Regions from separate parts of the Corynebacterium mycetoides genome, predicted to be linked through region 2. Evidence: predicted binding sites of a transcription regulator. Region 2 holds the regulator's gene; the other holds the start of a gene.
The links. The regulator LexA, encoded in region 2, represses DNA repair genes until DNA is damaged. The targets are predictions, from matches to a motif close to CGAACANNTGTTCG.
Positions count from the first base shown of each region.

Region 1 (3,515 bases), 570 kb from region 2:
GTCGCGTTTCTTACGGCGGGTATCCACATCGGTGTTCCACCTCGGGGTGGATACGCCGAGTTGGGAGCCGATGAACCCTTCGGGTTCGCACAAGTGGTAGGTCCCGTCGGCGAACAGCCACACGACATCGCCGGTGGCCGGGTCGACAAGGTAGTAGGCCCGCCGGTCGGTCTTGGCGTTGTGGTGCGTCTGGCACAGCGAGTACAGGTTGCCCGCGACGGTGGCACCACCGTCGCGGTAGGGCACGCGGTGGTCGAGCTGGCAGTGCTGCGCAGGCGTGGTGCACCCGGGCCATATGCACACACCGTCGCGGGCGGTGGCGTAAGCGCGCATCCCGGCAGTCGGGGTGTAGCCTGCGGCCTCATCATCGGCGACACTGTCCAGATCAATGATGCGCGGCGGGGTACCGCCTGTCATGTCGTCGAGGACTGCGCCTGCCGCGCTATCGGTCCAGCCGCTGCCGGGGAAGAACATCGCCGCGCCCGCCACCACCTGTTTGTCGGGTGTCAGTGGGGCGTAGCCGTAGAGGGTGACCGTGATATCGCAGGTGAGCCGGCCGGTGAGGATGAGCCTGGTGGCTTCTTCCTCGCTGACCTTGCGCTCGCGGGCGATTTGGCGGCGGAACTGCCTGATCGCCGCGTGGGTGGCGTTATCGCACTCGATAGTGACACCTGAGCGGGTGCCGGCGGTGAAATCGTGCACCGCGAACGCGTCGTTGTCGCGGGTGCGCCGCTTCCTGTCCGCCGGGTTGTAGCCCACCTGTTCGTCGAGTGTGGCGATGAACCTGCGCATCCGGTGGGTGATCGCCTTCGGCGTCGGCAGCGGCTGGTTGGCCTTTGTCGGGGTGAACATCGCCGCGGCGAACTCGTCGAGTGCGGTGAGTATCTCACCGGCAAGATCCGGGCCGAGTTCCGCGATCGCGGCGTCGACGGCGATCAGCCTGCGCACGTCGAGCACGCGTGTGGCGTCGTGAACCGCGCGCAGCCACGGCAGGTCCGCCAGGCGCCGGTAGGCGAAGATCGCCTTTTCCACCCCGCTGCGCGACTCGCCCGCCGCCTCCGCGATCCGGGTGACCTCGCACTCGAAATCGGACACGTCGTAGGCCGGGTCCGCCCACACGCCATACAACTCGTACTCCGCGTCGCGCTTGCGCTGCCCAAGCGCGCACACAGCATCACCCGGGCGCTGCGTGCGGAAGAAACGTTCGGGCATGACCACCCCATGTGTACCGTCAACCATGATCCCCCCTTCGATCACCACCCACAACAATCGAACACACAATCGCAAGCAAGGGTATTTGCCAGATTCTTCAGGTGCAATTTAGTGGACACGTTCGAATGCGACAACGGGCCGAAAAAAGCGCCCCCCGGAGCGCTGAACGGGCTTAAAGCTCGACCGTTGCGGTGCCGTCCCCGGACTCTTCGCCGGTCACGCGGGTGCGGACGAGATCGAACAGGGCCGCGACCCGGCCGTCCTTGTGGCCCCAGAACTGGGCGGATTCGGAATCGAGGAGCACCACGCCCAAGTTCGGGTCCTCCTTGCCGTCGAAGTAGGAGGACATGGAGTCGTCCCAGAGCTGGTCGATCTTCTCGGCGCGCTCCTCCCCTTCGAGGAAGCGGACCGTGCCGGCCACGGACAGCCAAGATCCCGCGTCCGAGTACGCCATGTTCGCCTGGGGAGTGTCCTTGAGCCAGCGCCCCTGCTCGCTGTCCTTGCCCACCACGAAGTACACGTCACCGTCGTCGGTGACCTCCTGGGTGTCCATCGGGTGCGAGTAGAGCCCGCCGTCGCCGCCCACGGTCGTGAGCATTCCGATGGACTTGCCGCGCATGATCTCGACAATGTCGCTCTTGGTCATCTCGTGAGTATCCATGGGCGCCAGTGTACGCACCGCGGGCGGCCCCGCGCGGTGCCCCCAGTGGGACTCGAACCCACACTGCGCGGATTTTAAGTCCGCTGCCTCTGCCAATTGGGCTATAGGGGCGTGCCCTGACACCTTACTCGCTGACCGAGAACACCTTGACATTCTCCACGTCGAACATGTCGGACAGGAAGTTCGAAACCCACTGCAGCAGCTCCGTGTCGCGCAGATTCGGCTGGTTGACGCCCTTGGCCGCGCGCGGGAACGGCACCTGCAGCACCTTCGCCGCCGCGCGGTAGGTGGCACCCGGGTAGAGGCGCTTGAGCCGCACCTGCCTGGAATCCGGCAGCTCGACGGGCTGGAACTTTATACGGGTGCCCTGCACCAGAATGTCAGTGACCCCGGCCCGGCGTGCCTGATGGCGCAGGCGGGCGACCGCCAGGAGCCGCTCGACTTCGGTGGGCAGTGGCCCGAAGCGGTCGGCCATTTCATCAGCGACGGTGCGCAGGTCGGCGTCGTCACGCGCCTCGGCGAGCTTGCGGTAAATCTCCAAGCGCAGGCGCTCGGAGTTGACGTAGGACTCGGGGATGTGGGCGTCGACAGGCAGGTCGATGCGGATCTCCTTCGGCCCCTTGTCGGTAGCGTCGACGGTCTCCCCGGTCATCAACGCCTTGTACGTCTCCACGGCCTCCCCGACCAGGCGCACGTACATGTCGAACCCGACGCCCGCGATGCGCCCGGACTGCTCGGCGCCCAGCACGTTGCCGGCGCCGCGCATCTCCAGGTCTTTCTGCGCCACGGCGATGCCGGATCCGAGGTCGTTGTTCTGGGCGATCGTGGCCAAGCGGTCGTAGGAGGTCTCCGTGAGAGTCTTGTCCTTCGGGTACAGGAAATAGGCATACGCGCGGTCGCGGGAACGGCCGACGCGGCCGCGCAGCTGGTGCAGCTGCGACAGGCCCATGTTCTGGGCATTCTCCACGATCAAGGTGTTCGCGTTGGCGATGTCCAGACCAGTCTCGACGATCGTGGTGCACACCAGCACGTCGTACTCGCGGTTCCAGAAGCCCTGCACCGTCTGCTCCAGCAGCTGCTCCGACATCTGCCCGTGCGCGACGACGACGCGCGCCTCCGGCACCAGCTCCCGGATCCGGCGCGCCGCCTTCTCGATGTCGGAGACTTTGTTGTGGATGTAGAACACCTGGCCGTCGCGAAGCAGCTCGCGGCGGATCGCGGCGGCGATCTGCTTTTCCTCCTGCGGCCCCACATACGTCAGCACCGGGTGGCGGTCCTCCGGCGGGGTTGTGATCGACGTCATCTCGCGGATGCCGGTCAGCGACATCTCGAGCGTGCGCGGGATCGGCGTCGCTGTCATGGTCAGCACGTCCACGTGCGCTTTGAGCGCCTTGATGTGCTCCTTGTGCTCCACGCCGAAACGCTGCTCCTCATCCACCACGATCAAGCCCAGGTTCTTCCACTGCACACCCGTCTGCAGGAGGCGGTGGGTGCCGATGACGATGTCCACGGAGCCGTCGGCAAGCCCGGCGAGAATCTCCTTGGACTCCTTGGACGAGGTGAAACGGGAGAGCTCACGGATCGTCAGCCCGAAACCGTCCATGCGGGTAGTGAAGGTGGCGTGGTGCTGCTGGGCGAGCAG
Region 1 is NZ_LT629700.1:165,530-169,044, reverse strand. Features, by position in the region: gene BLS40_RS00890 (HNH endonuclease signature motif containing protein) at 1-1,212, opposite strand, end outside; gene BLS40_RS00885 (pyridoxamine 5'-phosphate oxidase family protein) at 1,385-1,873, opposite strand; tRNA gene BLS40_RS00880 (tRNA-Leu) at 1,911-1,984, opposite strand; gene mfd (transcription-repair coupling factor) at 1,998-3,515, opposite strand, start outside.
Region 1: a site for LexA is predicted at 1,271-1,284, ahead of BLS40_RS00890 (HNH endonuclease signature motif containing protein). Genes of this name have one in related genera too.

Region 2 (3,515 bases):
CCCCGCTACATCGAAGCGATGCGGATCCGGTTGGAGGACATGGCGCTTGATCCCGACAGGGACGCCGAGCGCCAAGACATCGTCGCGTCGACGCGCCGCTACCTCGACGCGAAGCTGCGCTCACTCCCCCGCGGCCGGGAGAAGACCCGGGCTGTGAGGGACATCCTGTGGCAGATCGAGGAGCTGCGTGTCAGCTTGTTCGCGCAGCGCCTGGGCACCCCGAAGCCCGTCAGCCAAAGACGGATAGAGAAGATGGTCGACGCGCTACGCTAACGAGCCGGCGGCGGGTCAGAAGTTCTCCCTGTCCCGTCGCCGCATGAGACGGATTTCCGACTCGAAGTCGTCAGCCGACTCAAAGGACTTGTAGACGGACGCGAAGCGCAGGTATGCGACCTCGTCGAGTGCGCGAAGCGGCTCGAGGACGGCGAGGCCGACATCGTTGGCGTCGACCTGCGAGCTACCGTGACTACGCACCGTCTCCTCCACCTGTTGGGCGAGGCGCTTGAGCGCGTCGTCGGACACGTCGCGGCCTTGGCAGGCGCGGCGGACGCCGCTGATGAGCTTGTCGCGATCAAACGGCTCGCTGACCCCGTTGCGCTTGACCACCATGAGGATGGCCTTTTCCACCGTGGTGAATCTCCCTCCGCAGTTCGCACACTCTCTCCGGCGACGGATGGCGGACCCGGCGTCGATGACGCGGGAATCGAGAACCCTCGACTGTTCGTGGTGGCAAAACGGGCAGTGCATGCCCCCGATACTACCCCCGGACGAGCGCCAGAACCTAGAGCCAGATCCTAGCGCTGGGAGCTAGCGCACCTGCGCCGAGACGACGTCGTGCGCCGCCCCATGGCCCTGGTCCGCCGGGTCCGCGGAGAATGCGCCACCGGCCGCCGAACCGAGGATCAGCGCGAGACCGAGAACGGCGCCCATGAGAATATCCGCGCGGTTTTCGTGGCGGGATTCGAATGCGGTCTCAGCCGGGATTTCCGTGGGCCGTGGCAGGCGAGGAACACGCTCATGAGTTCGATTATGTGGACTGAGGGTTCGAACACGGGTTGAGTGCGCGCGCGTGTGCGTCTCGGGGGCGACGTCCCACACCGCGACTGTAGTAGCCCGGGCCGGGTGGGCCGTGTGGGGAGTGTGAGCAGTGCTGGCACGATCGATCTGGATGGTCATGATTGTCTCCTTTGTTGTGTTGCCTTTAACTCTAAGGGCGAGTCGGACACCGTCGAACAAGCTACCGTTCACATGTTCGATGCCGTCTCTATGTTCGATTTATAGCACCTTGTCCAACACGTGTCCAGTGTCGCGCCAAGAATGTCGAACAAACTTGCCACTTCTGGTAGCTTTGCAAGCACGCCCGATGATGCGCCGCCGATGAAGTACCGATGAAGTAGCGATGAAAGTAGAGGAGAACCGATGCCCCGCAAGAAAGACGACCCGAGCACGCTTGACATGAGTGTCCTGTCCGACCGGCAGCGCCGGATCCTGGAGGTGATACAGGACGCGGTTGTGCTGCGCGGGTACCCACCCAGCATCCGCGAGATCGGCGACGCCGCCGGGCTGCAGTCCACGTCTTCGGTCGCCTACCAGCTCAAGGAACTGGAGAAGAAGGGCTTCCTCCGGCGCGACCCCAATAAGCCCCGTGCCGTAGATTTGCGCCACCTGCCCGATTCTGCGAAGCCCCGGAAGTCCACCGCCGAGGACGTCGTCGCCCCCGAGGATGCGTCGCAGCCGCGCTTCGTCCCGGTGGTAGGCCGCATCGCGGCAGGCTCCCCCATCCTGGCGGAGCAGAACATCGACAGCTACTTCCCCCTCCCGCAGGAGCTGCTGGGCGAGGGCGAGCTCTACATGCTCCAGGTCGTCGGCGAGTCGATGCGCGACGCCGGCATCCTCGACGGGGACTGGGTCGTCGTGCGTGCCCAGCCGGTAGCGGAGGAGGGCGAGTTTGTCGCCGCGCTTCTCGACGGCGAAGCGACGGTCAAGGAGTTCCACCGCGACTCCTCCGGGGTGTGGCTGCTGCCCCACAACGACGCGTTCTCCCCCATCAAGGGAGACGAGGCACAGATCATGGGGCGGGTCGTGTCCGTTTTCCGGACCCTCTAGGTCCCCTCCGCCCCCGTATGTAGCCCCGCTTGGGGGCATGCAAACACAAACACACCCAACCGGGCAGGTTTTGTTTGGAACAATGGCAGACGGTTTACTCCCCTCTCAGCCCCAAGGACGGCCCAGGCATGTACGCAGAAGAACGCAGGCGACAGATCGCGTCGTTGACCGCCGTCGAGGGCCGGGTCAACGTCACGGAGCTTGCACAGAAATTCGGCGTCACGGCGGAGACCATTAGGCGCGACCTCGCGGCACTGAACCGGGACGGCGTGATCCAGCGCGTCCACGGCGGGGCCGTGGCCAGCCAGTCCTACCTCACTACGGAGTTTCCGCTCGACACGAGGTTCCGCTCCGCATCCTCGGCGAAATCGGCAATCGCGCGCGCGGCGCTCGCTTTCCTTCCGGACCACCCCGAGGGCGGGATCTTCCTCGACTCCGGCACAACGATTCACGCGCTCGCCAGCATCATCGCCACGCACCCGCACGCGCCCTCCTGGCAGATCGTGACCAACTCCATCCCGATCGCCCTGGATCTGTCCGCGGCGCAGCTGCCCCACGTCCAGCTGCTCGGCGGGTCTGTCCGCGCGATTACGCAGGCGGTGGTGGGACCTACGGCGCTGCGCTCCCTCGCCCTTCTGCGCGCCGACGTGGCGTTTATTGGCACCAACGCGCTGAGCGTCGAGCACGGTCTGTCCACGGCGGACGCGCAAGAGGCGGCGATCAAGTCCGCGATGGTGACCAACGCGCGCACAGTGGTCGTGCTGTGCGACTCCTCGAAGCTCGGCAACGACTACCTGGTCAGCTTCGCCCCGCTTGACGACGTCGACGTAGTCATCACCGACGACGCCGCCCCGCAATCGATCCTGGACGAGCTCGCCCAGCACGGCGTCGAGGTCATTCTGGCAGGGGGAGAAACTACCCCCTCTTGACCAACCGGGCACATTCGGAAAGAATCGGGGGTAACGAGACCCCGAGGAGCCCCGCAGTGATAGTCACCTTCACTCCCAACCCGAGCATCGACGCCACACTCGAGCTCGACTCTCTAGAGGTGGGTGGCGTCAACCGCGCCCTCCGAGCTTGCCGCGAGGCCGGGGGCAAAGGCATCAACGTCGCCCGCGCCTGCGCACAGGCGGGCCAGCCCACGCTGGCCATCGCGCCCTGCGGGCCGACAGACCCGTTCACTCTGCTGTGCCGCACGGCGGACGTTCCGCTCAAGACGGTGCCCATCGACGGCACCGTCCGCACCAACACAACACTGTCGGAGCGCGGCGGCCGCACCACGAAAATCAACGAGACCGGCCCACTGCTCGGCAGCGCCGACGTCGCCCGCATCACGGACACCGTCATCTCCACCATGGCCGAGGGCGGAGCGGACGCGGTCGTCATGGCCGGCTCCCTGCCGCCCGGCG
Region 2 is NZ_LT629700.1:737,241-740,755, forward strand. Features, by position in the region: gene hrpA (ATP-dependent RNA helicase HrpA) at 1-273, shown strand, start outside; gene nrdR (transcriptional regulator NrdR) at 289-747, opposite strand; gene BLS40_RS11305 (hypothetical protein) at 808-930, opposite strand; gene lexA (transcriptional repressor LexA) at 1,420-2,106, shown strand; gene BLS40_RS03675 (DeoR/GlpR family DNA-binding transcription regulator) at 2,235-3,035, shown strand; gene BLS40_RS03680 (1-phosphofructokinase family hexose kinase) at 3,092-3,515, shown strand, end outside.